3 regions of the Mycobacterium sp. IDUB_17 genome follow, and region 2 is predicted to be linked to each of the others. Evidence: predicted binding sites of a transcription regulator. Region 2 holds the regulator's gene; each other region holds the start of a gene.
What was found. The regulator LexA, encoded in region 2, represses DNA repair genes until DNA is damaged. The targets are predictions, from matches to a motif close to CGAACANNTGTTCG.
Positions count from the first base shown of each region.

Region 1: ACZYZ7_RS03545 (HNH endonuclease signature motif containing protein) is a predicted target of LexA. The motif match lies at 6,605-6,618, and genes of this name have one in related genera.
Region 3: cofD (2-phospho-L-lactate transferase) is a predicted target of LexA. The motif match lies at 1,594-1,607, and genes of this name have one in related genera.

Region 1 covers NZ_JBVAXS010000001.1:710,789-721,168, reverse strand. The annotation lists gene ACZYZ7_RS03575 (fumarate reductase/succinate dehydrogenase flavoprotein subunit) at 1-2,290, opposite strand, end outside; gene ACZYZ7_RS03570 (ABC transporter ATP-binding protein) at 2,296-3,057, opposite strand; gene ACZYZ7_RS03565 (ABC transporter permease) at 3,054-3,914, opposite strand; gene ACZYZ7_RS03560 (ABC transporter substrate-binding protein) at 3,911-5,341, opposite strand; gene ACZYZ7_RS03555 (4Fe-4S dicluster domain-containing protein) at 5,352-5,579, opposite strand; gene ACZYZ7_RS03550 (GntR family transcriptional regulator) at 5,576-6,334, opposite strand; gene ACZYZ7_RS03545 (HNH endonuclease signature motif containing protein) at 6,623-8,095, shown strand; gene ACZYZ7_RS03540 (molybdopterin-dependent oxidoreductase) at 8,199-10,380, opposite strand, start outside.
Region 2 covers NZ_JBVAXS010000001.1:448,056-458,435, forward strand. The annotation lists gene ACZYZ7_RS02270 (molybdopterin-dependent oxidoreductase) at 1-1,247, opposite strand, end outside; gene ACZYZ7_RS02275 (acyl-CoA dehydrogenase family protein) at 1,350-2,510, shown strand; gene ACZYZ7_RS02280 (LGFP repeat-containing protein) at 2,690-5,008, shown strand; gene lexA (transcriptional repressor LexA) at 5,061-5,780, opposite strand; gene ACZYZ7_RS02290 (LysM peptidoglycan-binding domain-containing protein) at 5,979-6,515, shown strand; gene nrdR (transcriptional regulator NrdR) at 6,680-7,135, shown strand; gene ACZYZ7_RS02300 (PhzF family phenazine biosynthesis protein) at 7,148-7,834, opposite strand; gene ACZYZ7_RS02305 (alpha/beta fold hydrolase) at 7,903-8,925, opposite strand; gene ACZYZ7_RS02310 (proteasome assembly chaperone family protein) at 8,962-9,987, opposite strand; gene ACZYZ7_RS02315 (trypsin-like serine peptidase) at 10,174-10,380, shown strand, end outside.
Region 3 covers NZ_JBVAXS010000004.1:323,047-333,426, forward strand. The annotation lists gene ACZYZ7_RS19040 (phosphomannomutase/phosphoglucomutase) at 1-22, opposite strand, end outside; gene ACZYZ7_RS19045 (DUF3499 domain-containing protein) at 109-528, opposite strand; gene ACZYZ7_RS19050 (metallopeptidase family protein) at 660-1,082, shown strand; gene ACZYZ7_RS19055 (WhiB family transcriptional regulator) at 1,130-1,519, opposite strand; gene cofD (2-phospho-L-lactate transferase) at 1,814-2,797, shown strand; gene ACZYZ7_RS19065 (coenzyme F420-0:L-glutamate ligase) at 2,806-4,149, shown strand; gene ACZYZ7_RS19070 (NUDIX hydrolase) at 4,182-4,694, shown strand; gene ACZYZ7_RS19075 (SDR family NAD(P)-dependent oxidoreductase) at 4,704-5,540, shown strand; gene ACZYZ7_RS19080 (DUF732 domain-containing protein) at 5,537-5,872, opposite strand; gene manB (mannose-1-phosphate guanylyltransferase) at 6,007-7,086, opposite strand; gene ACZYZ7_RS19090 (glycosyltransferase family 2 protein) at 7,088-7,978, opposite strand; gene rfbD (dTDP-4-dehydrorhamnose reductase) at 7,975-8,859, opposite strand; gene ACZYZ7_RS19100 (LCP family protein) at 8,926-10,380, shown strand, end outside.

The DNA.
Region 1 (10,380 bases), 260 kb from region 2:
CGCCTACCGCGGCGATCCGGACCTCCCGGTTCTCGTCGGTGGTGGCTGCCGCCACCCCGGTGTGGTCGTCGACCGACACCAGCGCCCGCACCGCCTCGATCCGCACCCGGTGATCGGAATCGGTCGACGCGAGGCGGTACGCCTGGGCGTCGCCGACCCGCCGGGAACTCAACAGGTAGACCGTGACCGCACGGACCACCGGGTCCGCGGACTCCAGCCGGTCGGCGAAAGCGCCCGGGTCGGGCAGGACCTCGACGAGTTCACGTACCGCATCCGCGGTTTCCCGTCGCACCTCGGCGTCGCCATCAGCCAGTGCGGCAACCAGCACGGGCTGGTACCCGTCGGGCAGATGCTCGACGAGAGTGGCGACCGCGGTTCTGCGCACGCCGGGGTCGGAATCTGCCAGGTAGGCAGTCAGATCCTCCAGGGAGGGCTCCTCCAACGCCAGGACCGCCGCGATACGTGGTGACGGCGGTTGCGCGGATCCGGCCGGGCGCACCCGGGAGCGTTCGGCGGCAGGCGCCCGGCCGCCGTGCAGGTGGGGCTGTTCGACGGTGGTCACCGGATCGTGGGAAGTCAGGTGGTCCAACTCCGGCACCGCGACGAAATACGGTGCCACCGGCCGCTTCACGAACTGCATGGCGCCGTCGGCGTCCTTGTAGAGGTTGAGGTGGTAGCGCCACTGCGCATCGTCGCGCTGCGGCAAATCGGCCCGCTCGTGGTACAGCCCCCAGCGTGACTCGGTGCGCGTGAGCGAGGACCGGGCCGCCATCTCCGCGCAGTCCCGGATGAAGGACACCTCCGCGGCGCGCATCAACTCGTGCGGGGTACGTGCCCCGATGCCCTCGACCTCGGTGGTCATGCGCTCGAAGGTCTGCACCGCGATCGACAACTTGGTGGCGGTCTTGGGCGGTGCCACATAGTCGTTGACGAACCGCCGCAGCTTGAACTCGACCTGCGGCTGCGGCGGACCGTCCGGGTGCCGCAGCGGACGATAGATGAGCTCGTGGGCCTGGGCCACCTGATCGTCCGGAAGCTCCACCGGCGCAGCCACATCCGACAGTGTCGAGGCGGCATGCTCGCCGGCGAGATCGCCGTATACGAAGGCACCGATCATGTAGTTGTGCGGAACGCACGCCAGGTCTCCGGCCGCGTACAGGCCGGGCACCGTCGTGCGGGCATGCTCGTCCACCCACACTCCGGAGGCGGAATGCCCTGAGCACAACCCGATCTCGGAGATGTGCATCTCGATGTCGTGGGTGCGGTAGTCGTGTCCGCGATTGGCGTGGAACGTTCCGCGGGTGGGTCGCTCCGTGGTGTGCAGGATGCTCTCCAGCGTGGTCAGTGTTTCATCGGGCAGATGGCTGACCTTGAGGTAGATCGGCCCGCGGGCCGATTCGATCTCCTCCTTGACCTCGGCCATCATCTGCCCGGACCAGTAGTCGGAGTCGACGAACCGCTCCCCCAGCGCATTGACCTGATAGCCACCGAATGGGTTGGCCACATAGGCGCACGCCGGCCCGTTGTAGTCCTTGATCAGCGGATTGACCTGGAAGCACTCGATTCCCGACAGTTCGGCGCCGGCGTGGTAGGCCATGGCGTATCCGTCGCCGGCGTTGGTGGGGTTCTCGTAGGTGCCGTAAAGATATCCCGACGCCGGAAGCCCGAGGCGGCCACACGCGCCGGTGGACAGGATCACCGCCTTGGCGGCGACGGTGACGAATTCTCCTGTGCGGGTGTTGAATGCGGCCGCACCCACCGCTCGTCCCTCATGCGTGAGCACGCGAACCGGCATGAGCCGGTTCTCGATCCGGATCTTCTCGCGCATCGAGCGTTGGCGCAGCACCCGGTACAGCGCCTTCTTGACGTCCTTGCCCTCGGGCATCGGCAGCACATAGGAGCCCGAACGGTGCACACGCCGCACGGCGTACTCACCGTGCTCGTCCTTCTCGAACTTGACCCCGTACCGTTCGAGCCGCTGCACCATCGCGAACCCACGGGTCGCGGTCTGATAGACGGTGCGCTGGTTGACGATTCCGTCGTTGGCCCGGGTGATCTCGGCGACATAGTCCTCGGGCTCGGCCTTGCCGGGGATGACGGCGTTGTTGACGCCGTCCATGCCCATGGCCAGCGCTCCGGAGTGCCGCACGTGGGCCTTCTCCAGCAGCAGCACCTGGGCGCCGTTCTCGGCGGCGGTCAACGCCGCCATGGTGCCCGCGGTGCCACCGCCTATCACCAGCACGTCGCAGTCGATTCGAATCGCGTCTGAAATATCGGGAATCTGGGTCAATTCGGTCACGGTTGCTCCAGGGCGGCAATGATCTCGGCGCGCAGCGCGGATCGTTCGGGATGGTCGGTTCGGGGCTGGGCCACCTCGATGAGGGTGCGCAGCGGCTGTCCGGCACGGCCGAGCACCGCAACGCGGTCACCGAGCGTGAGCGCCTCGTCGACGTCGTGGGTGACGAACACGATCGTGGTCGGATGGGCCTGCCAGGTGTCGATCAGCAACCGCTGCATAGCCGCCCGGGTCTGGGTGTCCAGCGCGGCGAACGGTTCGTCCATCATGACCGCACGGGGCGCACCGGCCAGCCCGCGCGCGAGTTGAACCCGCTGCCGCATACCGCCGGACAGGTTCTTCGGCAGGAACTCGGCGAATCCGGACAGGCCGACCTCGGCGATCCAGCGGTCGGCACGTTCGCGGCGACCCGCCTTGGGTTCACCCCGCAGCTGCAGGGCCAGCTCGATGTTGGACCGCACCGTGCGCCACGGCAGCAGCGCACTGTCCTGGAACACCATGCCGCGGTCCCGTGAGGTGGTGGTGACCGGATCGCCGTCGGCCAGCACCCGGCCGGCGTCGGGCCGCAGCAGCCCGGTCAACGCGCGCAACACCGTGGACTTCCCGCACCCCGACGGACCGGTGAGCACCAGGATCTCACCGGGCTCGACGGTGAGGCTCAGATCGTCGATCACCGGAGTGCCGGTGTAGGACAACCGGATTCGATCGAGTTCCAATCGCATTCCGGTGGCGGCCCGGGTAGCGGTGTCGGTGGGGCTCATCGCGTCACCTCCTCACCGCGCGGCAACCAACGCGTCGCCCGCCGGCCGATGAACTCGACCGCCGCGGCGGTCACGAAACCGAGTACGCCGATCGTGATGATGCCGACGAACACGTCGGGATAGTTCAGCACCGTGTACGCCTGCCAGGTGCGGTAACCCACACCGAGGCGGCCAGAGATCATCTCGGCCGAGATCACGCAGATCCAGGCAACCCCCATGCCGACCGAGAGCCCGCCGAACAGTCCGGGCAGGATGCCCGGCAGCACCACCTGGCGCAGCACGTCGAGACGACCGCCACCGAGGGTGCGCACCGAGTCCTCCCAGATGGTCGGAAGCGCACGCACCGCATGCCGGACGCTGACCATGATCGGGAAGTAGGCGGCCAGGAACGTGATGAACACGATTCCCGCCTCATCGCTGGGGAACAGCAGGATCGCCACCGGCACGATGGCGATCGCCGGTATCGGCCGGGCCAACTCGGTGAGCGGACCGAAGATGTCGGCGAACCAGGCGGTGCGCCCCAGCAGGATTCCGGTGATCACACCGACCACCGCGGCGATCCCGAACCCGGTGAGAATCCGGATCAGCGACTGGCCGAGGTCCAGCCAGTACTCCGGCGTGCCCAGCCGGTTCACCAGGGCCGCGGTGATTTCGGTGACGGTCGGCAGAGTGTCGAACCGCAGCCCCACCCGCACGTTGTTGGCGGTCAGCAGCTGCCAGAGGACGACCGCGCCGACCACCGAGGCCAGCCGCACCAGACGATGCGGCCAGACCGAAGGCGTGCGGCGGTGATGCGTTTCCGCCGGGTCGACGGGAGGGTCGCCGACCGTGACGGGCGGGGTATCGGTGGTGGTCACACCGCACCTGCCAGCGCTTGGCGGTAGTCGACGATCGCAGCGCCGGGATGCGCAGCGGTATAGCGTTCGGCACCGGCCTGGGTTCCGAACGGCAGGAAGCCCTCGGCGCCCGGTGCGGGCAGCCGCACCCACACGGACTTGTCGGCGAACCACCGGGTGCCCAACTCGGCGTCGGAGACATAGGCGGCGCGGACCTTCTTGCCCTCGCCTTCCGCCTGCCGGATCGCCTTGAGCAGGCAGACCGGCGTCGCGGCCGCCGTGGTGGTGTCCGATCCGTCGAGCCAGAGCTCGCCGGCCGTGGCGGGATTGTCGACGGCGGTGTGGCACACCGGGTCGGTGCCGCCCAACGCCGACGGGTTGGCGTTCGAGTTCAATGCCTTGTCATAGTCCTGACCGCGCGCGGAGTACGCCGCCCGCAGGGGTCCGTCCTGCACGAAACCGGTCACATCGAGGTCGGCGAAATTGTCGATCGACTTCAGGTAGGGCACATCGCCTTTGAGCGCCTCGACCAGCGACGGCTTGAGGGTGGTGTCGAACGAGGTGCCGCCTGGCCCGTTGTACAGGTACACAACCTCCTGCGGCAGCCCGCTGCCCTCGGCCACCAGGCGGGCCGCCTCCAACGGCTTCGTGTTGAGGAAGTCGGTGGCATCGAGTTGCGCCTGCAGGAACGCGTCGAGCACCTCAGGGTGCTCAGCCGCATACGCCCGGCGAACCACCACACCGTGCAGGGTCGGGTAGTTCAGTTCGGCACCGTCGTAGAGCAGCTTGGCCTTGCCCTGGTGGACCAATAGACCCGGCCAGGCGACGAACTGCGAAAGTGCCTGGACCTGACCGGATTCCAGCGACGACGCGCCGACCTGAGGCTGCTGGTTGAGCACCTCCACACCGGTCTTGGCGTCGATCCCGCCCTTACCGAGGGCCTGCACCAGCATGCCGTGGCCTGCCGATCCGACGCTGGCCGAGACCTTCTTGCCGGCCAGGTCGGTCAACGACTTGGCCGGCGAATCCGGTGCCACCACAACCATGTTCAGCGCACCCTTGGGGTTGTACCCGGTGACCGACACGATCTCGGTCTTGGCGCGTTCGTTGGGCTGTGTCTTGGACCCGTTGATGAGCATCGGATAGTCGCCCATCGAGCCGATGTCGATCTTCTCTGCCACCATCTGCGCGGTGATCGGCGCGCCGGTGTCGTAGTCCTGCCACGTCACGTTGTACTTGGTGCCGGTGCGGGTCGTGATGTCAGCGAGACGGCGTTCCAGGTACCCCTGGGCGCGCAACAACGTTCCGGCGGTGACGGTGTTGATGGTCTTGGACTGGTAGCCGACGACGACGTCGACGGTGTCGGCCGATTTCGTCGCCGAGTCCAGGGAGCAGCCGGCGGTCGCGAGCGTGAGACCGGCGGTGAGGGCGATCAGGGCTGTTTTCACATCGGGTCCTCTAGCGGATGAGATAGGGCATGTTGACGGTGACGGCGCCGGTGGGACAGCGGGCCGCGCATGGGCCGCAGTACCAGCACTCGTCGACGTGCATGAAGGCCTTGCCGTTCTCGGGATTGATGGCCAGCGAATCCAGTGGACACACGTCGACGCACAATGTGCAGCCCTCGATGCACAGTGACTCGTCGATGGTCACCGGGACATCGGCGCGCTGATTGACCAGTGTCATGCGTCTCTCCTAACGAGGTTGCCGCGCATGGTGATTCGGTCACCACGCATCCTGATGTACTCCAAGTCGACGGGCGTGCCGTCGTCCAGACTCGTGAGCCGTTCGGCCATCAGCAGCGCCGATCCGGCCGGTACCTGCAGCGTCGCGGCGGAATGCGGGTCAGCCGAAACCGCTTCCAGGGCAAGGCTTGCCCCACCCAGTCGGCGACCACTGACGCGTTCGATGAGCGCGAAGATGTCATTGCTCTCCAGCGGATGACCGATCACCTGCTCGCCGATCTCGGGAGTCAGGTAGGTCAGATCCAACGACAGCGGTAGGTCGGCGAGGTAGCGCAGACGCTCGATGAACACCACCTGGGCGCCGGGTTCCAGCGCGAGCTTGCGCGCCACCGCGGGCGGGGCCGAGAGGCGCTGCACGGCACGGACTTCATTGCGGACGTCGCCGTAGTCCTTGAAGGTCTCCTTGAGTCCCACCAATGCGTCGAGGCCGTGGTCGTACTTGCGGGCCGCTACGTGCGTGCCCACCTTGGTGCCGCGGTCGATCAAGCCTTCGGTCTTGAGGACGGCGAGAGCCTCACGGATGGTGTTGCGGGAGACGAAGAACTCGGCGGCCAGCTCTGCCTCGGCCGGCAGGGCCCCGTCATACGTGCCTTCGTAGATCTGGTGGCGCAGTACATCGGCCACCTGGCGCGCCTGATCGGCACGCGCACGGCGACTCGGCAGCGATACAGGATGGGCTTCGGGCTGGGACGACACGCACTCAAGGTAAGGGGCGATTCATGCGTGTCGCAGTGCGGCGAATCTGCCGTTTGCCCAGGTTAACTGATTGCGCCGCCGACCGACGAGCCGTACCTGGCGAAACCGCCGTTGCGGCTCGCATTGCGCCACCTCGGCCCGGACAAGAATTTACAAATCGCGATGATCGAAACGTCGCCAAGATCCGATTGAGTCAGCCCGACGCGGGCCCGAAAAACTTTGGCCACTTTGACCACGTGAGTCCCAATTCGGGGATCCTTGTCAGGGTGTCGAACTAGTGTTCGAATCATGGTAGTCGGGTTGGCGCAGGACCGGGGTGTGGTGCAGGCCGCCCAGGCCGGCCACCGCGCCGCCACCGCGGCGCTGGCCGATGCTGATTTCACCGGGTTCGCCACCGCGGAGTTGCTGGCGCTCCAGTCCGAACGGGAACGGCAGGCCCGCACCGAGGCGATGATCGATCACCGGATCCAAGCCGCCCTGATGGCTGCGGCCGCCCCGCACGAGATCGGCGGCAAGTCCTGGAAGGACGTGCTGGCCACCCGGATGCGGATCAGCGGCAAGCAAGCCACACGCCGCGTGGCCGCCGCCGCCGAACTGGGCCCGCGCTATGCCATCGGCGGTGAGGTACTGGCACCGCGACTGCCCGCCTGCGCCACAGCACTGCTGGCCGGCACGATCAACACCGAACACATCACCATCATCGGCGACACCCTGGGCAAAGCGGCCCACTACGTCAACACCGCCGAACTCGCCCAGATCGAATCCGACCTGGTCACCGCGGCGACCCGCGACACCCCCGAAACACTGAAAGCCGCCGCTGACAAACTGCTGTATCTGCTCAATCAAGACGGCGACTCACCCGATGTCGCAGCACACCTGCGTGGGCTGCGGATCGGCACACAAGACGCCGACGGACTGGTACACGTCCAGGGCTGGCTGGATCCCGAGACCGCGGCATACCTGACCACCGTCACCGGCGTGTGGGGCGCACCGGGCATCAACAACCCCGCCGATCCCGAACCGATCCACAACCCCTCGCCCAACCCGCTCGAGGACCCGCAGGCCCCCGACGGTCCCGAGGCCACCGACACCCAGGCCGACACCGGGGCTGAACTCGACGTCTCCCAAACCCGGCAGGAGCAGGCGGCCCGCCGTGACACCCGCACCCAGGCCCAGCGCAATCACGACGCGCTCAAAGTCGCATTGCGGGAACTGCTGATGTCCAAACGACTCGGCCAACACGGCGGCCTTCCGGTCACCGTGGTCGTCTCCACCACACTCGCCGAACTCGAAGCCGGCGCCGGAATTGCCGTCACCGGCTCAGGCATCCGGATGCCGATGAAAGACCTCATTCGCTTGGCATCCCACAGCTTTCACTACCTCACCGTCTACACCCACCACACCGCAGAACCCCTGTACCTGGCCCGCACCCAACGATTGGCCACCAAAGCCCAACGACTGCTGCTCTACAACCGGGACCGCGGCTGCACCCGCCCCGGCTGCACCGCACCAGCCGACCACTGCCAGGTCCACCACGCCAAAACCGACTGGCAACACGGCGGACAGACCAACGCCCCCGACCTCGCACTGAGCTGCGGACCCGACAACCGCCTGGCCGGCCTCGGCTGGACCACCACCATCGACCCAAACACCGGCCGCACCCACTGGCACCCACCACCCCTGATGAACACCGGTCAAGACACCCTCAACCACCATTTCCACCCAGAAGAACTACTCGTTCCCCCGGAACCAAGTGGTTGACGGGACCAACCCGCGACCCACTGCCCTCATCGCAATCACGCTGTCATACAACGTGATTGACTCCCATCAGGGCGCACTCGATATGTTCCGTGAGTAGTGAACGCTAGATCGTCGTCCGGCTGACCGTGACCGGGATGCCGTTGAGCGCACCGTTTCCGGACGGCTCATCGATGAAGTCGGGCAAAGACAAGATGTTGGTGTTCACCCCGGGTGACGCGTTCGCGACGCCGAGCCGCGTGCCGGGCTGACCATGGCCCCAGCCGTGCGGCATCGACACCACGCCGAGCTTGATCGCGTCGGTCACCTCGACCGGCACCACGATCTTCCCGGCGCCCGAGGCCACTTCCGCGCTGTCGCCATCGGCGATGCCCCGCAATGCCGCATCCTGGCTGTGCATCAGCAGGGTGCATCGGTCGCGTCCCTTCATCAACGGGCCGACGTTGTGGAGCCAGGAGTTGTTGGACCGCAGATGCCGCCGGCTCACCAGTACCAGTTGGTCGGGGGCGCGATCGAGACGATCGGCCAGCCGCGGCAGGTCGTCGAGCAGATACTGCGGGGCCAGCCGGATCTTCTGGTCGGCGGTGCCGAGCACCTCTGGAACCCGAGGCACCATCGGCCCATAGGTGATTCCGTCCGGCTGGGCCTTGAGCTTGTCCAGGGTCAGACCGTCGGGATTCTCGCCGTACCGGTCGCCGAACGCGGCGGTCCGCAGTGTCAGATCGAGCATCCGCTCGGGACCGCCGTGGTCGTAATGCTTACGGATCTCGGCCCCGTCGAGCCCCTGGGTGAAGCACAGGTAGTCGAACCAACCGTCGTCGAGCGCGGCGATGTCGACATCCTCGGCCGGGGTTCCGGTGCACAGCCCGGTCAGCCGGATCAGGATCTCCCATTCCTCCGGTGCGTCGGGATCCTCGCGGTGGAACACCGGCGGCGAGTACCGGGCGAAGCTGTTGATCGCCGCGCCCAGCAGCAGGTCTGCGGAGTGCGGCTGCTCGAGCGCCGAGGCACCGGGCAGGATGACATCGGCGTGCCGGGTTGTCTCGTTGAGCCACAGGTCCACCGAGATCATCGCGTCCAGCTGCGGCAGCGCCTCGTCGAGTTTGTCGCCACCGGGAGTGGAGAGCACCGGATTGCCCGCGACGGTGATCAGGGCTTTGAGCTGCCCTTCGCCGGGGGTGGTGATCTCTTCGAGCATGCATGACACCGGGACCTGACCGAGCACCTCTTTGGCCCCGCGGACCCGGGTGCGGTAACGGCCGAAGTTCGGCGCCCCGTCCTCCAGCCCAGGGATCGGCTGGCTCGTGATCGTCCATGCCGTCGGCCGGGCGAACATCGCGCCGCCGGGGGTGTCGAAATGCCCGGTGACGATGTTGACCACATCCACCAGCCAACTGGCCAGGCTGCCGAACTCCTGATTGCAGGTGCCGATCCGACCGTAGACCACCGCGCGCGGCGTACTGGCCAGCTCGCGAGCCAGGCCACGAATGCGCTCCGCATCGATACCCGTTGCGGCAGCGACCCTTTCGGGTGACCAATCGGCCACAGCCTGCTGCAGCTCGGGCACCCCGTCGAGGTGCTGTTCCAGCTCGCCGAGATTGACCAGCCCTTCGTCGAACACGGTGTGGACGATCCCGAGCAGCAGCGCCGCGTCGGTGCCCGGCGTGATCGGCAGCCATTCGTCGGCCTTGGCGGCGGTCTGGGTCCGCACCGGGTCGATGACGATCACCTTGCCGCGCTTACGGATACCGGCGATGATGCCCATCACGTCGGGGGCGGCCAAGAGCGATCCCTGCGAGGCCGCCGGGTTGGCACCCATCACCACCAGCAGGTCGGTGCGCTGGATGTCCGGTGTCGGGAAGGCCCACCAGCTGCCGTACATCAGGTGCGACGACAGGTTCTTCGGCCACTGGTCGATGGTGCCCGGCGAGTAGGTGATCGGCATACCGGACAGGCCGAGCAGGATGGCCGAGTAGCGGGACAGCGAGAACGAATGCGCCAGCGGATTTCCGGTGTACGCCGCGACCGCGCCGATACCGTGCTTCTCGATGACGGGAGCGAGCAGTTCGGTGCAGCGACGGAACGCGGTGTCCCAGTCGACCTCGTGCCACTCGCCGTCGACCTTGATCATCGGCCGCCGGATCCGGTCGGGATCGTCGTGCAGCGCTGCCAGCGAGGCGCCTTTCGGGCAGATGTGCCCCGCACTCCACTGGTCGGACTTGTTCGGCCGAACGCTCGCCACCTTGCCGCCGGAGACCTGGATCTCCAAGCCGCACATGGCCTCACAC
Region 2 (10,380 bases):
CAGTACACACACTTGATGTCGGGGTAGGTCAGCGCCAGGCCGTTGTAATCGAACGGCTGACCCGGGTGCAGCAGCATGTCGGTGACCGCGGCGACCGGGATGAACGTCTGCACCGGGTTGGGCCCCTGCGGCAGGGCGGGTAGGCCGCAGCGCAGCGGCGGCAGCCCCGGCTCGTTCATCGACCCGTAGCCGTGTCCGAAACCTCCGCCGGGGATCCCGATCTGGCCGAGCATCGCGGCCAGGGTCAGGCCCATCCACGGAGCCTGCTCGCCATGCCGGACCCGCTGCAGCGACCAACTGACGGTGACCAGGGTGCGCGAGGCGGCCATCCGCCGGGCCAGTGCGGTCAGTTCCTCGGCCGGCAGGCCGCTGAGCCGTGAGGCCCACTGCGGGCTCTTCGCGACGCCGTCGTCGCGGCCCAGTAGGTACCGCTCGAACCGCGGATACCCGGTGCAGTGCGTGTCCAGGAAGTCGAGATCGGCCAGTCCCTCGGTGGCCAGGACGTAGGCCAGCGCGAGCATCACCGCCACGTCGGTGCCGGGGACCGGGGCCAGCCAATGACAGTCGCCGTCGATATCGTCGCGCAGCGGGCTCAACGACACGATCTGTGCGCCCCGGTCACGCAACCGGCGCAGCGCATCGCGGGCCGGATGTGCCGTGGTGCCACCGTGATTGATGCCGGTGTTCTTCAGCGCGACACCGCCGAAGCAGACCAGCAGGTCGGTGTGTTCGGCGATGACATCCCAGTCGGTGGAGCGTTTGAACAGGTCGTCGTGGGTTCCGACCACCCGGGGCATGATCACCGCGGTCGCGCCCAGGCTGTAGGAATGGCGGGAAAAGGTATAGCCGCCAAGCATTTTCAGAAAGCGGTGCACCTGACTCTGGGCGTGGTGGAAGCGTCCGGCGCTGGCCCAGCCGTACGAGCCGCCGTAGATCGCCTCGTTGCCGTAGGTGTCGACGACCCGCCGCAGCTCGTCGGCCAGCAATTCGGTGAGGTCGTCCCAGGACACCGCGACGTACTCGTCGGCACCCCGCTCGCTGCTGGGGCCGGGGCCGTCCCTCAGCCAGCCGCGCCGGACCGCGGGCCCGACGATGCGGGAGCGGTGCCGGATCGAGCCCGGGAGGTTGCCGAGCAACGGCGAAGGGTCGGCGTCGCCGGCCTGCGGTGTGACGGCGGTGATATCGCCGTCGGCGAGGTCGGCGGTGAAGGCGCCCCAGTGCGCGAGGCTCGCGGGGGACTGGGGCATGGCCCGAGTTTACGGGCGGTATCGGCCCTCCCCGGAGCTGACCAACCACCCGGTTGGTATAGGTTGGCCCCCAAATCCGTAACCAGTACCGGAGGTCACACCATGGGCAGTGTTGTGAAGTACGACCGCACGTTGTTCGAGCGGGAGCACGAGCTGTTCCGCGAGTCGTACCGGGCGTTTCTGGACAAGCACGTCGCGCCGTTTCACGACCAGTGGGAAAAAGACAAGATCGTCGACCGCGGCGTCTGGCTCGAGGCGGGTAAGCAGGGCTTTCTCGGCACGGCGGTGCCCGAGGAGTACGGCGGCGGCGGCAACGACGATTTCCGGTACAACACGATCGTCTGCGAGGAGACCGTCGCCGGCCGCTACAGCGGCATCGGCTTCAGCCTGCACAACGACGTCGTCGCGCCATATCTGCTCCGGCTGGCCACCGAGGAGCAGAAGCAGCGCTGGCTGCCCAAGTTCTGCACGGGTGAATTGATCACGGCGATCGCAATGACCGAACCCGGTACCGGCAGCGACCTGCAGGGCATCAAGACCCGCGCGGTCCGCGACGGCGACCACTACGTACTCAACGGGTCGAAGACCTTCATCACCAACGGCATCAACTCCGACCTCGTGATCGTCGTCGCCCAGACCGACCCCGAGAAGGGGGCCCTGGGCTTCTCCCTGCTGGTGGTGGAGCGCGGAATGGAGGGCTTCGAGCGGGGGCGGCACCTGGACAAGATCGGTCTGGAGGCCCAGGACACCGCCGAGTTGTCGTTCACCGATGTCAAGGTGCCGGTCGAGAATCTCCTCGGCGAGGAAGGGCAGGGTTTCGTCTATCTGATGCAGAACCTGCCGCAGGAACGCATCTCGATCGCCATCATGGCCGCGGCGGCGATGGAAGCGGTGTTGGAGCAGACGGTGCAGTACACCAAGGAGCGCAAGGCGTTCGGCAAGCCCATCGGCAGCTTCCAGAACAGCCGGTTCCTGCTGGCCGAACTGGCGACCGAGGCCACCGTGGTGCGGATGATGGTCGACGAGTTCATCCGGTTGCACCTCGACGAGAAGCTCACCGTGGAGCAGGCCGCGATGGCCAAGTGGTACTCCACCGAGAAGCAGGTCGACCTCATCGACCGCTGCCTGCAGCTGCACGGCGGCTACGGCTACATGCGGGAGTACCCGGTCGCACGGGCCTACCTGGACGCGCGGGTGCAGACCATTTACGGCGGCACCACCGAGATCATGAAGGAGATCATCGGACGCAGTTTGGGCGTCTGATGAGTCCGAACTACCCCGCCTGACGACCCGAGAAGCCCATATCTGGGTCGTCAGACCCAGATATTGCGGCTTTTTTGGGCATGATCGGCCACGTTCCTTGGTTATCCTCACCTGCTGAAGCAAAGTTGTCGGGGCGGGACATTTCTGAGGAAACTTTGCCGAACGAGCGGGGAGAGCGCATGACTAGGCCTGGAGCGAGGCTGAACGCGGCCGTGTGGCGGTTGGCGGTCGGCCTGCTCGCACTCGTGGTCGCTGCTTTGATGGGGCCGGCGGTGGCGTCGGCCACCCCGGAGTCGGATGCCGACGCGGCGGTCTCCGCCGCCTGGGAGGCGAACGGCGGCGACGGCGGGCCGCTGGGACCGCGCCAAGGCGGCGTCTACGCGGTGGGTTCGGGCTTCGCGCAGAACTTCGCCGGGGGCAAGATGTTCTTCACCCCGGCGACCGGCGCGCATTTCATGCAGGGCGCGATTCTGGAGAAGTACGAGTCGCTGGGCGGCGCAGCCGACGGCGATCTGGGATTCCCCACCATCGACGAGGGCGCCGGGCGTGCCCCGGACAGCCGCAACTCGACGTTGAGCGCGCCGGACAACCCCGTCATCTTCTGGACTCCGGCCACGGGTGCCCGGGTGGTCCGGGGCGCCATCAACGCCGCGTGGGACAAGCTCGGCGGCTCGGCCGGAGTGCTGGGCGTTCCCGCCGACGACGAGACGTTCGACGGCGATGTGAGCTCCCAGAAGTTCACCGGCGGTGAGATCTCCTGGAACCGCAAGACGAAGACGTTCACCACCGTGCCGCCGGAACTGGCCGATCAGCTCGCCGGTCTGGACGTACCGTCGGATCCCGCCGCCGCGATCGCCGCGGCCCGTCGGGCGGCAGGCGGGCCGATGGGCCCGCTGGGAGCCAAGGACGGCGATCAGTACCCGATCGGTGACGGCGGCGTCGGCCAGAACTACGCGGGCGGCAAGATCTTCTACACCCCGGCCACCGGGGCCAATGCCATCACGGGTCAACTGCTGGAGAAGTACGAGAGCGTCGGCGGCCCCGAAGGCGATCTGGGCTTCCCGACCGCCAGCGAGTCCGAGGGCGGGCTGGGCCCGAACAGCCGGATCAGCACCTTCGCCGCGGCCGACAACCCCGTCATCTTCTGGACCCCCGACTACGGCGCGGTGATCGTCCGGGGCGCGATGAAGGCGGCCTGGGACAAGCTGGGCGGGGCGAAGGGCGCACTGGGCGCCCCGATGGCCGACCAGACCGAAGACGGCACCGTCGTCAGCCAGCGGTTCAGCGGGGGAGCGATCTCCTGGGACCGCGATGCCAACAAGTTCACCACCGAGCCCTCGAAACTCGCCTCCGAGTTGAGTGGCCTGCAGGTTCCGGGTGTCGGGCAGCCTCATGCCGGTGGTCCGCAGCCGTCGGGCGCGGATGCGAAGAAGCCGTTCAGCTGGCATTGGAGCTGGTGGTGGCTGATCGCGGTGGTTCCGGTGCTGCTGCTCGCGGGTCTGATCGTGGGGGCGGCACTGTGGCACCGTCGCCGTGCCGGTGGCGATGACGACTTCGACCACGATCCGTTCGACGATGACTACGACGGTGCCGGCGAACCGCAGTATGACGACGGCCGCTACGACGAAGCGCACTACGAATCGCGGGGATACGACCACGACGAGTTCGCCGACGACCGGGGCGCCGATGCGGCGAGCGGGTACCGGCCGAGCACTGCCTACGGTGCCGGTGAAGCCTCGACGGCGCGTTTCGCCGGGCCGGGTGAGGATTCGGCGAGCGGTGTGGCGTCCCCGTTCGACGGCCCGACCGATATCGCGATCCCGGTCAGCCAGTGGGCCGCTCCCCACGGATCGGCCAGTGGCTACGGATCACCGGGCGAGGACGACGAGCCGCCGGAGGATTCCTCACGGCTGGCCGGCCCGGAGGCGGGACAGGGCTTCGACGACTACGACGACGGCTACCAGGACGATGACGACTTCGAAGAGGATGACTTCGACGACGATTTCGAAGAGGACGAGGACCTCGACACCCCCATCGATGCGGACTTCGAGGAAGTCGCCGAGGGTGACGCCGACGACGAGATCGAAGCCGAACTCGCAGACGACGACATGGTGGATACAGGGGCATTCGCAGGTCCGGCCGGCGGCGCACGCGAGGCGCAAGGTTTCGCGGCGTTGAGCGGCCTGGCCGTGCCGAGCGATCAGGACAATGTCGACACGGCGCCGACCCGTGTCATCACCGAGTCCGAGGCATACAGCAGCGAGGCCCACAGCGGGCGACATGCGGCCATCGAACTCGACGAGATCCCCAGTGCCACGGCCATCCACCTACCGCTGGAGGACGCGCGCCGCGCGCCGGAGGGCTACCCCATCAAGGCCGACACGAAGTCCGGCCGTTACTGGGCGCCCGACAGCAGTGAATATGACGACGCGGTGGCCGAAATCTGGTTCGCCAGTGAGGAATTCGCTCGCACCAACGGATTCGTGCGGACGGACTGAATCGAACGGACCCGGCCATCCTTCGGATTCGGCCGGGTCCGATCTCGGTCGGTCAGATCTTGCGGATCACGGTGACGACCTTGCCGAGCACCGCTGCGTCGTTACCCGGGATCGGGTCGTACGCCGGATTGTGGGGCATCAGCCAGACCTGACCGCGGGTCCGCTTGAACGTCTTGACGGTGGCCTCGCCGTCGATCATGGCCGCCACGATCTCCCCGTTGTCGGCCACGCTCTGTTGGCGCACCACCACCCAGTCGCCGTCGCAGATGGCGGCGTCGACCATCGAGTCCCCGACGACCTTGAGCAGGAACAGCGAGCCCTCGCCGACCAGTTCGCGGGGTAGCGGGAAGACATCCTCGACGGCCTGCTCGGCCAGGATGGGACCGCCTGCGGCAATACGCCCAAGCACCGGGACGAACGTCGGCTCGGGAAGCGCGTCGGAGCCGGCCACGTCGGTGGACACCACCGCGGCTGCCGGATCGTCGGCGCCACGCACGTCGACCGCGCGCGGCCGGTTGGGGTCGCGTCGTAGGTAACCCTTGCGTTCCAGGGTGCGCAACTGATGGGCGACCGACGACGTCGAGGTCAGGCCGACCGCGTCGCCGATCTCACGGATGCTGGGCGGGTAGCCGCGACTGGTGACCGACGCCCGGATCACGTCGAGAATTGTCCGTTGCCGGTCGGTGAGGCCGCCCTCGGCCCGGCGTGGGCCCGCGCCGTCCGATCCGGCCGGGCGGTCGGTGCTGCCATCCCTGCTGCGGTCGTCGCTCATGGGGCCGAATGTAGTCGCTGGTCGAGCATTAATCAAACATGTGTTCGACGTGTGTCGCGGGCGTGTCCGCAGGTGGGATGCGCGAGGGCCGTCGCGTGGGCGGTGTGCGGGATTTGTGGCCCGAACTTGTCGGTACCCCGTTCTATCGTTTGGCAACAGTTCGATCACATGTTCTATCCATCGAACACTTGAGCGACTATGTTCGAACACAAGAGCGAATACGTCCCACCGAAAGGCAGTCAGATGGCGATCATCGATATCCCCGCCGATAGCCGTTCCCGCGCTGTTCGGGCCACTCCGCAGTCGCAGTCGCCCCGCGCCCAGTTCGGCGCGGGCGCACCCCGGCCGGTGCGCCGGGTCCAGCGGCCGGCGCCGTCCCGTCCCGCCGGCGGTGCGGTCCGGTACCGCGGAACCGGAGTGCTGATGTCGCGGGCATCTCATCGCAGCCGGCCCATCACGCCGCTGACCACGGTCCTGTTGGCGCTGGTCGCCGCCGGCATCACGGTGTGGCTGGGGTTGGTGGCCCAACTCGGCGGGGTCATGGGGTCCGAGACGCCGACGCCGACCGAACTGGCGGTGGTCCAGGTGAAGTCGGGGGAGACGCTGCAGCAGGTGGCCCGGCGGGTCGCCCCGGATGCCCCGGTGTCCCGGGTCGTCGAGCAGATCCGTGACCTCAACCAGCTCGACTCCGTGGCAGTCGACGCAGGGCAGACGCTGCTCGCCCCGGTTGGCTGAGCAGTGCGATGACCGTTGAATCGTCGTGGCTGCCAGCCACACTGGCCGGCGTCGGCGTGAGCCGCTACACCCCACTGGACCCGGCGGTGAGTCTCCCGTTGGCATCGCGGGTACGCTCAAGGGCGCTCGAGCTAGTTGTCCGGCGGCATGACGAAGGAGCGGTAATGCATTGTCCGTTCTGCCGTCACCCTGATTCGCGTGTGGTCGATTCGCGCGAGACCGATGAAGGGCAGGCCATCCGGCGCCGTCGGTCCTGCCCCGAGTGTGGACGTCGATTCACCACAGTGGAGACAGCTGTGCTGGCCGTGGTGAAGCGCAGCGGGGTGACCGAGCCGTTCAGCCGCGAGAAGGTCGTCCGCGGGGTACGCCGGTCCTGCCAGGGCAGGCAGGTCGATGACGACGCCCTCAACGTATTGGCGCAGAAGGTCGAGGACGCCGTCCGCGGACTCGGCACGCCGGAGATCCCCAGCCACGAGGTCGGTTTGGCGATCCTGGGACCGTTGCGCGAACTGGACGAGGTCGCCTACTTGAGGTTCGCCTCGGTGTATCGGTCGTTTTCGTCAGCCGAGGACTTCGAGCGCGAGATCGAGGCGCTGCGGGCCCACCGCGCCGAGGCGTAGTTCGATCCAGGTTCAGTCCAGTCGGGTGGTGCCATCGCTGACGACGCGGCCGGCCAGGCGAACCCAGCCCTCCGGACTCCAGCGGGTCTCGATCACCGAGCCCTTGCCCTGGATGATCGTCAGATCCCGGCTGAGATAGTCGGTCATGCGTACCGCCGCCGCCCCGGTGGCCTCATCCTCCGGAATGCCCAGGTGCGGCGCGAACGACCTGGAGCGCAAGGTTCCGTTCGCCTCGTCGATCCAGGCCCACAGATAGTTCTCCTCGGCATCGTCGAAGTCGTCGGGGTCGGCGGAGAGCAACTCATCGACAGAGGCCAAGTCATAGATGGCGAACTCCGGAGCCCATTCCGAGCGCGCATTGACGACGGCGCGATCTCCGTCGTACTCGACCTGGAGGATCCCCGCGGGCACTCGCAGGGTGTGGACCGGCAACCCGGTCTCACGCAGCCACCACGACGCGCCGACCGTCGGGTGCCCGGCGAACGGGAGTTCGGTGGCCGGGGTGAAGATGTGGGCGCTGGCCGAGTTACCGCCTGGCTGTGGCAGATCGATGAATATGGTTTCGCTGTAACCCAATTCGGTGGCGATCCGCTGCCGGTCCCCGGGGGCGACGGTGCTGTTGTCGACCACCCCGAGCGGATTGCCGTACTTGCCTTCGGAGTCGGTGAACACTCGTAACACGGTGACGTCGATGGCCATAGATCGATGCTACGTCGCAGCTCACGCTCCCCGGGCGGACCGCCCGGGGCCGATGTGGGTGAGAAGGGTCAGGTGGCGCTGCGCTCGTCGGCGTCCATCGCGTCGAGCACCGCGATCTGGGTGTCGAACGGCCCGGTCATCGCCGATTCGGTCCGCCCGCTGCGCAGCAGGCTGCGGAGCCGGTCCTGGTCGTAGACCGACGGTTCGGTCGTGTCGATGAAGCGTTCGACCACCTCGACGAAGCGGTCGGGATCGTCGTGGAACGGAAAATGCCCGGATCCGGAGAAAATCTCCAACCGGGAACCGGGCATTGCGGCGTGGGCCATCCGGGCGTGGCTGACGGGGATCACCGAGTCGCAGTCGCCCCAGATCAGTTGCACGGGAACGGATTCGGTCAAGTAACAGCGGTCCAGCATGGTGACGACCTGGCCACGCCAGTCCACGACGGCGCGCAGGGTCCGGGCGAACGCCGCCGATGCCGTTGGCTCCGGCAGGTCGGCCAGGATGCGCACCATGTCCGGGATGTCATGCCCGAGGCCGGTTGAGCCCAACACCGCGCCCGCGGCCCGGCCGGCCAGCTGCAATGCCGGCAGCACCAGCGGCAGCCGCAGCAGTGCCAGCGCCTCACTGCCCATCGGCAGGGAGGCAACCCGCAACGCCACGTTGACGTCCTTGGTGACCCCACCGGCGCCGACCAGGATGAGACGGTCGACCAATTGAGGGAACTGATAGGCGAATTGCATCGCCACGCCGCCGCCCAGAGAATGCCCGACCACGGTCACCCGGTCGATGTCGAGCACGCTCAGCAGGTCGCGCATGCCGTTGGCGTACGCCGCCACCGAATAGTCCGCGCGCGGCTTGTCGGAGCTGCCGTGACCGAGAAGATCCGGGGCGATCACGGTGAACCGCTGCGCCAGCGCCGATTGCACGGTGTGCCACGTCGTGGAGTTGTCACCGATGCCGTGGATCAGCAGGATCGCCGGTCCGGATCCGGCCACCCGGAAGGCGCGCCGGTATCCGTGGATGGTGCGGTACTCGAGCGTCGGGGCGAGCTCGCGCACGGACCGCAGATGGGGTTTGCGCTCAGTCATGCTGGTCAACCTCGCTCTCGGCCCGCCACCGGGCTGCTATGAGTGGTTGTCGCCGTTCGGGAATCCGTCGCCGAAGCCATCCCGTCCGTCTTTGTACTTGTCGTCTTTGTACTTGTCACCGGTCTGCTGGGCGAGGAACCGTTCGAACTCGGCTCCCAACTCGTCACCGCTGGGCAGTTCCTCGTCACGCGCCAGCAGGGACCGATTTTCCTGTGCGGCAACGAAAGCATCGTACTGGCGCTCCAACCCGGTCACCACTTGGGCGACCTCGGTGCTGGCCTCTACCTGCTCGTTGATCTTGCTGTACACCTCGGCACCGGCTTCGGACAGTTTCTCCAACGGCAGTTGTAGCGAACCGGTCCGGGCCACTTCGGCGAGCAGTGCCTCGGCCGCGGGCGGATAGGCCGTCTGGGCCAGGTAGTGCGGAACGTGCACGGTGTAACCGACCACCTCGTGGCCGTGCTGAGCCATGCGGAACTCGAGCAGGTTGGACACGCTCGCCGGAACCTGGATCTCCCCGACCCAGGGGGTGTGGTCGGCGATCAGCTCCTTGTCGTTGGAGTGGGCGGTCAGCATCACCGGCCGCGTGTGCGGCACCGCCATCGGAATCGTGCCGAGGCCGATCACCCGCCGTACCCCGAGCTGCTCGGAGAGCAGCCGCACCGCGGTGATGAAACGCTCCCACCTCAGGTCCGGCTCCAGGCCGGCCAGCAGCAGGAACGGCGTGCCCACGCCGTCATGCAACGCGTACAGGTTCAGCTCGGGTTCCTCGTAGCTGGTGAAGTGGTCGGTCTTGAACGTCATCAGCGGCCTGCGGGACCGGTAGTCGAGCAGCTCGTCGATGGCGAAGGACGCGACCAGTTCGGTGTCGAGGGTGTCTTTGAGGTGCTCGGCGGCCAGCCGGATCGCGTGACCGGCGTCGGAGAACCCCTCCAGGGCGTGGATCAGCACCGGGCCGCGGCCATCCGACGACGACAGCTGCGGCGCCGGGAACTCAAGCTCGTACATGCCGCTCTGATCGGGCTGGTAGTGCTGGTCGGGGGTGTCGCTGCTGTCGGTCATCTCGCTTCGTCTCCTCGCTGCGGTAGGACGCTGTGACGGCCCACCACCATGCCATCTAGTGTCTCGCATACCCGGGCTGCGGGTTCGTTCCGCCCCGCTTGTGCATGCGAACGCGCCGGGTCGGGCCCGGCATTCCGGCGGTAATCGGCGCGATCAGGCAAAATCGTGATGATGCAGGTGACCCCGATGGTGAAGCTCACAGTCGCGGCGGCGGCGGTGACCGCTCTGGTCGCGGCCTGCACCGGGCCGGGTAACCGGACCGCAGGCGCCGGCCCCACAACGGTCCCGCCCAGCAGCCCGTCGGTCGTGGCCAGCCCGTTGTCGCAGGCCGGGGCCGAGTCGGTGATGCCGGACCGGCGGGTGGGGGCACTGTTCCTCGGCGACACCACGACC
Region 3 (10,380 bases), on a different contig from region 2:
CAGCCGCCGCTGGCCTAGACATATAGCTCCTTGTGAAACGGAATCGTTGGCGCCAGCCTAACCGTCGGGCGGCGTCGATACGTTCACTACTCTTGGCCCGACCGCTGTCTAGTCAGTGGGATCCGGCAACACCCGCAGGTGGCCGCGACGACGTCCGTTGGTCTCCGCGGGACGCGCCGGTGGCACCATCACCGCGCTGGTGCCCAGACCGGTGGAGGGATCGGAGAATCCGGCCACCACCCCGCCCCGGGAAACCGCACCGGGTTGACCTTCGCGGACCGCATCGGCCAGCGCCACCAGATCGTCCTCGTCGGGATGGGTGGGCAGCGGCCCGGCGTGACGGACCAGCTCCCAACCGCGCGGCGCAGTGATGCGGCCGGCATGGCCGACGCACAAATCCCAGGAATGGGGCTCAGACACCGTGGCCAGTGGTCCGACTACCGCCGTGGAGTCGGAGTAGACAAAAGTCAGCGTCGCCACGGCATAGTGCGGGCACCCGGGCCGGCAGCAGCGACGGGGAACATTCACGCCCCAGAGATTACTTTGGACGATCGCTGTGGGCCGCCGGACACGCGCAGCCGTCGGGGCCCCGATCCCGAACCGTTACGATCATCGCCGTGGCCCAGCGCAACCCATGGCGATCGCGCCGCGGCCGCGATATGCGCGGGCCGCTACTTCCGCGCTCGGTTCCCGGCTGGCGCAGCCGGGCCGAGCGGTTCGACATGGCGGTGCTGGAGGCTTACGAACCGATCGAACGCCGGTGGGCGTCGCGGCTGCGAGAACTGGACGTCGCCGTCGATGAGATTCCGCGGATGTCCCCGAAAGACCCGGACAGTGTGCAATGGCCACCCGAGGTCATCGCCGATGGGCCGATCGCGCTGGCACGGCTGATACCTGCTGGGGTCGACGTCAGAGGGAACGCGACCCGGGCTCGAATTGTCTTGTTCCGCAAGCCCATCGAGCGCCGGGTCAAAGGATCCGATGAGCTTGCCGATCTGCTGCATGAAATCCTGGTGGCCCAAGTGGCCACTTATCTGGGAGTTGAACCGTCAGTCATCGACCCAACGATCGACGACGACTGACATCGAGCGCCGCACCCCTGCGATGAAGCGCCCTGCCGGGAAGAGCGTCAGATGATGCCGCGTTTGAGCCGGCGACGCTCCCGCTCGGACAGCCCTCCCCAAATTCCGAAACGCTCGTCATGCGCGAGCGCATATTCCAGGCATGCGTCCTTCACTTCGCATCCCTGGCAGATGCGCTTGGCCTCGCGGGTAGACCCGCCCTTCTCCGGGAAGAACGCCTCCGGGTCGGTCTGTGCGCACAGCGCACGTTCCTGCCATTGGTCGTCTTCGTTTTCCGGATCAACATCAATGTGTTCGGGTACCAAACTCAGCTGAGGACGTGCGGGCATCCCCAGCGGTGTCGGCCCGGCGTTGATGTGCGGTGCGTTGTCTACCGAGCCGAGTAGCCGGTTGTCGAACCGGACCACATGATCGAAATCGCCGCTCTCATAAGACATTATCCCCCGCCTCCTCACTCGGTCTCATAGATCCTAAGTGGAGCCCCACTATTGCGATGTGCGGTCACCCCATTCGAACAGTTGATCGAATCTCGGTCCGCGACACCGGAATCGGTCACCGACCGGGAAATGACACATATGTGATTACACACGTGTTAGCTGCCAGGGTCAAGCGCCGGGACGCGAATTCATACCATCTCGTAATGTCAAATCGGCGCGTCGCGACATCGGCGTGTCCTGCCCGTGACGACGTCGTTTCCATCCGCGCGCCCTCAGAGCTTAGGGTCGGACGTTGTGAAGATCACCGTTCTGGTCGGCGGCGTCGGAGGCGCCCGGTTTTTGCTGGGGGTACAGCACCTGTTGTGCCTCGGCCAGTTCGCCGGGAGCGACAGCAAGCATGAACTCACCGCGATCGTGAACGTGGGCGACGACGCGTGGATGCACGGCGTCCGGATCTGCCCGGACCTCGACACCTGTATGTACACCCTGGGTGGGGGCATCGATCCCGAGCGCGGCTGGGGTCACAAGGATGAGACCTGGCACGCCAAGGAAGAACTTGCCGCGTACGGCGTGCAACCTGACTGGTTCGGCCTGGGCGACCGGGACCTGGCCACCCATCTGGTCCGCACCCAGATGCTGCGCGCCGGCTACCCGCTGTCGCAGGTCACCGAGGCGCTGTGCAAGCGCTGGTCACCGGGTGCGCGGCTGTTGCCGGTCACCGACGACCGCAGCGAGACCCACGTGGTGATCACCGACCCCGAGGACGGCGAACGACGGGCCATCCACTTCCAGGAGTGGTGGGTGCGCTACCGCGCACAGGTGCCCTCACACAGCTTCGCGTTCGTCGGTGCAGAACAGGCAACCGCCGCGCCGGGCGTCACCGACGCGATCGCCGAGGCCGACGTGGTGTTGCTGGCACCGTCGAATCCCGTCGTGAGCATCGGGCCGATCCTGCAGATCCCCGGTGTCCGCGGCGCGCTGCGTTCGACGAAGGCACCCGTGGTCGGCTACTCCCCCATCATCGACGGAAAACCGTTGCGCGGCATGGCAGATGAGTGTCTGTCCATCATCGGCGTGGAATCCACCTCGCAGGCCGTCGGCCAGCACTTCGGCGCCCGGTCGGGCACCGGGATCCTGGACGGCTGGCTGGTACACGAGGGCGATGACGCCGAGATCGAGGGCGTGGCTGTGCGCACGGTACCGCTGCTGATGACCGACCCGCCGACCACCGCAGAGATGGTGCGGGCCGGTCTGGATGTGGCAGGCGTTGCGCTGTGACCACCGGGGTGAACACCGAGCACGGGTCTGCCGACCGGGTCGAGATTCTGCCGGTGCCAGGGCTTCCCGAGTTCCGACCCGGGGATGATCTGGCCGCCGCCCTCGCCGAGGCGACGCCGTGGCTGCGTGATGGGGACGTGCTGGTCATCACCAGCAAGATCGTGTCCAAGTGTGAAGGCCGCATCGTCACCGCCCCTTCCGACCCAGACGAGCGGGACACCCTGCGGCGCAAGCTCATCGACGCCGAGGCGGTCCGCGTGCTGGCACGCAAGGGCCGGACCCTGATCACCGAGAACGCCATCGGACTGGTCCAGGCCGCCGCCGGAGTCGACGGCTCCAATGTCGACTCGAACGAATTGGCCCTGCTGCCGGTCGATCCCGACGGCAGCGCACAGGCGCTTCGCGAAAACCTGCGTGAGCGACTCGGCGTCACCGTCGCCGTCGTGATCACCGACACCATGGGCCGCGCCTGGCGCAACGGCCAGGCCGATTTCGCCATCGGCGCATCCGGGCTCACCGTGCTGCACGGTTATGCGGGCGCACGCGATCGGCACGGTAACGAACTTCTGGTCACCGAGGTGGCGGTGGCCGACGAGATCGCTGCGGCAGCCGATCTGGTGAAGGGCAAGCTCACTGCGATCCCCGTCGCGGTGGTGCGTGGGCTGGAGCTGACCGACGACGGATCGAACGCCCGCACGCTGCTGCGGTCCGGCGAGGACGATTTGTTCTGGCTCGGTACCGCCGAGGCAATCGAGATGGGGCGCAACCAAGCTCAGCTACTGCGTCGCTCAGTGCGCACGTTCTCCGACGAACCGGTCGACCACGCACTCATCGAAGCCGCCGTCAGCGATGCACTCACCGCGCCCGCCCCGCATCACACCCGCCCGGTGCGCTTCGTCTGGGTGCAGGACGGTGCCGTGCGGACCCGGCTGCTGGACCGGATGAAGGACCGGTGGCGGGCCGATCTCACCGGGGACGGCCGGGACCCGGAGTCCGTCGAGCGCCGTGTGAACCGCGGTCAGATCCTGTACGACGCCCCGGAACTGGTGATTCCGTTCTTGGTTCCCGACGGCGCCCACAGCTATCCCGACGAGGCCCGCACCCAGGCCGAGCACACGATGTTCACCGTCGCCGTGGGTGCGGCGGTGCAGGCCCTGCTGGTGGCGCTGGCGGTACGCGACGTGGGCAGCTGCTGGATCGGCTCGACCATCTTCGCCGGTGACCTGGTGCGTGCCGAGCTCGATCTGCCCGCGGACTGGGAGCCGTTGGGCGCCATCGCGATCGGTCACGCCGCCGATCCGCAACCGCCGCGCGACCCGGTGCCCACCGACGGCCTGCTGGTCGTGAAGTGAGCGCCGAGAGCCTGCACGCCTCCGCCGTCGAGATGCTGACGCATTGGCAGACAGCCGATCCCGGCCAGGACACCCTGCGGTACGCGGTGCTGTCGTTTCTGGCCGCCCGGCCCGATGCCTGCCTGCGCGCGTGCGTACCCGGCCACATCACCGCCTCGGCACTGGTGGTCGATCACACCGGAACCCAGACGTTGCTCACCTTGCATCCCCGCTTCGGCCGCTGGTTGCAGCTCGGCGGGCACTGTGAGGAAACAGATTCCGACATTCGCTCCGCCGCACTGCGCGAGGCCACCGAGGAGTCCGGCATCACCGGGCTGACCATCGACCCGCAGTTGGCCGCGCTACACGTGCATCCGGTGACCTGCTCGCTGGGCGTGCCGACCCGCCACCTCGACATGCAGTTCGTGGTGCGGGCACCGGAAGGCGCCGAGATCGCCTGCAGCGACGAGTCTCTGGACCTGCGCTGGTGGCCGTTGGACGCGCTGCCGGAGAGCACCGACTTCGGCCTTCAACAACTCACCGACTCTGTCACCGGAACGGTCTAGTCTGGGCCGGTGAACCCGGAGCGCAGGACCATCGTCATCACCGGCGCCAGCGACGGCGTCGGTGCCGCGGCCGCCCGCCAGTTGAGCCGGCGTGGCGACAACGTCGTGGTGGTGGGCCGGTCACCTGGTAAGACTGCGGCGGTGGCCGGCGCGCTCGGCGCCGACCACCTCGTTGCCGACTTCGCCGAACTCAGCCAGGTCCGCGATCTGGCCGCCCAGTTGGTGGATCGGTATCCGCGCATCGACGTGCTGGCCAACAACGCCGGCGGCATCATGAGCGGAACCCGGCAGGCGACCGTCGACGGCTTCGAGAAAACCTTCCAGGTCAACCACCTGGCCCCGTTCCTGCTGACCACCCTGCTGCTGGATCGCCTGATCGACGCCAAGGCATCGGTGATCAACACCTCCAGCGTCGGTAACCGGCTGTTCGGCCACATAGACATCACCGACCTGAACCACGAACGCGGTTTCAAGGCGCAGAAGGCCTACGGCGATGCAAAGCTGGCCAACATCCTGTTCACCAAGGAACTGCACCGCCGCTACCACTCTGCTGGGATCTCCACGGCCTCGTTCCACCCGGGCTCGGTGGCCTCGAACTTCGGCGCGGAGGCCAACAACCCGGCCTTGGAACTGCTCTACCGCACACCGCTGAAGAAGCTCCTCCTGGTCAGCCCGGACAAGGGGGCAGATCAGTTGGTATGGCTGGCCACGTCGCCCCCGGGCTCCGACTGGACGTCCGGACAGTACTACGCCCGGCGCAAGCCCGGTCGGCCGAACAAGCAGGCCAACGATCCTGTTCTGGCACAACAGCTCTGGGACCGCAGCGCGGAGATGGTCGGCGTCTAGCCGGGCGCCTGCGTGCAGTACGCCCGGCGGGCGGCACGCAACGCAACCGCGGCCTGCTCCGGCGTGGCCGCATACTGTCCTGCCATCTGGTCGATCACCGCAGATGCGGGCTGACCGGTGTAGAGCAGACGGCACATCTCCCGGCCCACCAGCAGCAACTGGTCGTCATCGCCGGGAAAGACACCTCGTGTGGCCTTGAGATAGGCGTTGTCTTCACCGGTCAGCGGTATCGGCCAGGCCGCTGCCTCCGGCGCGGTGGCTCCGAAAACCCCTCCGAGCACCAACGCCGCCGCGAGCGGCGCCACCGCCTTACGTCCCAGTCCGTTCAACATGGCCCTCCCCTTTCGCCCATCGAATCTTAAGGCGCGGCAGAGGTCGGCAAATACACTTCTTGTGTCAACGCCGAGACGACGGCCTGGGATGCGGTGCCGCCAATTCTCGTCAGAAAGCGTGGTTTCGGCGCAGTTCAGACGTCGGTGGAGTACCGGATGCCGCCGTCCGGGATGTTCACCCCGGGCCACACCCTGGCACCGCGCAACAGTTCGCAGCGGGCACCGATGTCGGCCCCGTCGCCGATCACGCCGTCGCGGATCAGTGCCCGCGGGCCGATGCGGGCACCGAAGCCGATGATCGAACGTTCAATCACCGCACCGGCTTCCACGCGCACACCATCGAAGATCACCGCGCCGTCGAGCCGTGCGCCTGCACCGATCTCGGCTCCGCGGCCCACCACGGTGCCGCCGATCAACAAGGCGCCGGGAGCGACCGCCGCACCTTCATGGACCAGGGATTCACCGCGCTGGCCGTTGAGCGCCGGCGAAGGCGCGATGCCACGGACCAGATCGGCCGATCCGCGCACGAAATCCTCGGGTGTGCCCATATCGCGCCAGTAGGAGGTGTCGACGTACCCGCACACCTTCAGCCCGTCGGCGAGAAGGCCCGGGAACACCTCGCGTTCGACCGATACCGGCCGGCCCTTCGGGATCTGGTCGATGACATGCTTTTTGAACACATAGCAGCCGGCGTTGATCTGGTCGGTCGGCGGATCCTGGGTCTTCTCCAGGAATGCCGTCACGCGGCCGTCGGCATCGGTGGGCACACAACCGAACGCACGCGGGTCACTGACGCGCACCAGATGCAGCGTGAGGTCGGCCTGGTGGGTGTCATGTGACTCCAGCAGCGCACCGAGGTCGGCCGCCGACAGCACGTCACCGTTGAACACCATGGCCGTGTCGTAGCGCAGCTTGTCCGCCACGTTGGCGATGCCACCACCGGTGCCGAGAGCCTCTGTCTCGGTGACGTATTCGATCTCGAGCCCGAGATCGGAGCCGTCACCGAACGCCTCCTCGAAAACCTCGGCCTTGTACGAGGTGCCCATCACCACATGATTGATCCCGGCCGCGGAGATCCGCGCCAGCAGATGGGTGAGGAACGGAACTCCGGCCGTCGGCAGCATCGGCTTGGGCGCCGAGAGCGTCAGGGGCCGAAGCCGGGTGCCTCGTCCACCGACGAGGACGACAGCGTCCACCTCCGCGGGATTGATCACGTCAGTGCCCTTTCGCATGTTTACGTCGCGAACTACCGACCACCAGGCCCGCACGTGCTGCCAGCGCGCCCCGAATCGTCCACCGTAACGGCGCCTGCCAGGGCGCCGGATACCGATCAGCCAAAAAAGTGTAGGTACTGCGGTGGTGGGCGGCCAAGTTGCGCGCCGGGTCACGGCCGGTGGAGTGGCCCTTGTCGTGCAGCACCTCGGCCGACGGCACATAGACGTTCTGCCACCCGGCCCGGGCGATCCGGTCACCGAGGTCGACGTCCTCCATATACATGAAATAGCGCTCGTCGAACCCGCCGACGGCGTCGAAGGCCGCCCGGCGCATCAACAGGCACGAACCGGAAAGCCAACCGACTTCGCGCTCAGTGGGATCCTGGCGGTCCTGGCGGTAGGCCGCCGTCCACGGATTCGACTTCCAGAACGGGCCGACCACGGCATGCATGCCGCCGCGAACCAGGCTGGGCTGGTGCCGCGCCGACGGGTAGACCGAGCCGTCGGGGTCACGGACCAACGGCCCGAGCGCCCCGGCCTGCGGCCAGCGCCGGGCCGCGTCGAGCAGCAGATCGATCGAGTGGGGCCCCCACTGCACGTCCGGGTTGGCGACGATAAAAAACTCCGAGCACTCCGCATCCGATATCTCCTCGGCGCCGCGGTTGACCGCGCGGCCGTAACCCAGGTTGCTGCCGGTACGGAGCAGGCGCACGTTCGGGTAACGCTTTTCGGCCTGCTCGGGTGCACCGTCGGTCGAGCCGTTGTCAGCCATGATGACGGTCACCGGCCGATCGGTTGCCAACGCAAGCGAGGCCAGGAAACGGTCCAGGTGCGGGCCCGGCGAGTACGTCACCGTCACCACCACGAGCGGGCGGGCCGCATCCTCAGTCACGGCGTAGAGGGTAGCGGGCCGGACGGGCACTCTTTTCCAACCGCGGCCACCAGGGCTTCCCGCCAATCCCTCAGCGGGGTCAGGCCCGCCTCGGCGGACCGGAGCGCGGACAACACCGTGTAGGCCGGCCGCAGCGCGGGCCGCGGGTGGCGGCTGCTGTCGACCGGCCGGACCCGCTGCGGATCGGCACCGACGGCCGCGAAGGTCTCCCGCGCCTGGTCGAACCGGCTGGCCGGTCCGGCGTTGGCGGCGTGCAGCACGCCGGGCCGCACACCACCGTCGGCGATCTGCAGCAACGCCGCGACCAGGTCACCGGTGTAGGTGGGCGACCCGATCTGGTCGGCGACCACATCGACCGGGCCGTCCCCGGCCGCCAGCCGGCGCATGGTCGCCACGAAGTCGGCTCCGTCGCCCCCGCGGTACACCCAGGCGGTGCGGACGACGTAGGCATCGGGTTTGGCGGCCAGCACCGCGTGTTCCCCGGCCAGTTTGGTCTGGCCGTAGACGTTGACCGGTCCGGTCTGGTCGTCCACCTCATACGGGGTGCGACGCTGCGCGGACGCGCCGAACACGTAATCCGTGGAGATGTGCACCAGGTCAGCGCCGGCCTGTGCACACACCGTGGCGAGGTTGCCCGGACCGGTGGCGTTGACGGCGTAGGCCCTGACCTGGTCGGTCTCGGCGGTATCCACCTGCGTGTATGCCGCGCAGTTGATCACCACATCGCCGGGCTCGACGAACCCTCGCACCGTGTCAACGTTGGTGATGTCACATTCGGCAGAGGTCAGGGCCAGCACGTCACGACCCTCGCCGCGTCCCTGATCAGCCAATACCCGGCCGACCATGCCGCCGGCCCCGGTGATCACAATCCGTTGCGCCATGCGCCGAGTCTGGCACGCCGGTCGCCGTTACCCGGCTCACGCCTGCGCCGCAAGTAGCCTGGGCAGGTGCCTATCCCCCTGCTTCGCTCCATCGCTGTCGCCACGGCGTCGGCCGTGGTGCTCGGAACGGGGGTGGCCTGGACCCAGATCCGCTCGTTCGAATCCGGTATCAACCACATCAGCTCGGCGGCGCTCGGCGGGGGCGGCGACGACGGCGCCATCGACATCCTGCTGGTCGGTATGGACAGCCGTACCGATGCACACGGCAACCCGCTGTCGGCCGAGGAGCTGCAGACGCTGCGCGCCGGTGACGACGTCTCGACCAACACCGACACCATCATCCTGGTGCGTATCCCGAACAACGGGAAGTCGGCCACCGCCATCTCCATCCCCCGCGACTCCTACGTCGAAGCGCCGGGCTGGGGAAAGATGAAGATCAACGGCGTGTTCGGCGACGTCAAGCTGGACCGGATGAAGCAACTCGTCGAGGTCGAGGGTGAAGATCCGGCCGTCGCCGAGCCCAAGGCCACCGAGGCCGGCCGCGAGGAGCTGATCAAGACCGTCGCCTCATTGACCGGTGTCACGGTCGACCATTACGCCGAAATCGGGCTGCTCGGCTTCGCATTGATCACCGACGCCCTGGGCGGCGTCAACGTCTGCCTCAAAGATGCTGTCTACGAACCGCTTTCGGGTGCCGATTTTCCCGCCGGCTGGCAGAAGCTCGACGGCCCGCAGGCGCTGAGCTTCGTCCGCCAGCGCCATGATCTGCCGCGCGGCGACCTCGACCGGGTGACCCGGCAGCAGTCGGTGATGGCGTCGCTGGCCCACGATGTGATCTCCAGCAAGACGCTGTCCAGCCCGGGCACGCTGAGCCGGTTGAAGGAAGCCGTGCAGCGGTCGATGGTGATCTCCGACGGCTGGGACATCATGGATTTCGTCGAACAGCTGCAGAAGCTGGCGGGCGGCAGCGTGGCGTTCGCCACCATCCCGATCCTGCGTGAGGACGGCTGGAGCGACGACGGCATGCAGAGCGTGGTCCGGGTGGATCCCGCCGATGTCCGCCAGTGGGTGTCGGGCCTCTTGCAGGATCAGGACGCGGGCAAGACCGAACAACTCAGCTACTCGCCGGACAGCACCACTGTCGAGGTGGTCAACGGCACCGACATCAACGGCCTGGCCGCCGCGGTGTCACAGGTGCTGAGCAACAAGGGATTCGTTCCGGGCGCGACCGGCAATCACGAAGGTGTCGCGCCCGCGTCCAGCCAGGTGCTGGCCGCCAAGGCCGACGATCTCGGTGCCCAGGCGGTGTCGAAGGATCTCGGTGGGTTGCCCGTGAACGAAGATTCGTCGTTGCCGCCGGGCGCGGTGCGGGTGGTGCTCGCAGCGGATTACACCGGACCCGGCTCCGATGGCATGGATCCGTCCGCGGGCATCGTGGATCCGGCCGCGGCCACCGACACCTACAGCGACACCGGCGAACAGAGCCCGCCACCACCACCGTCGCCGATCCTCAACGCGGGT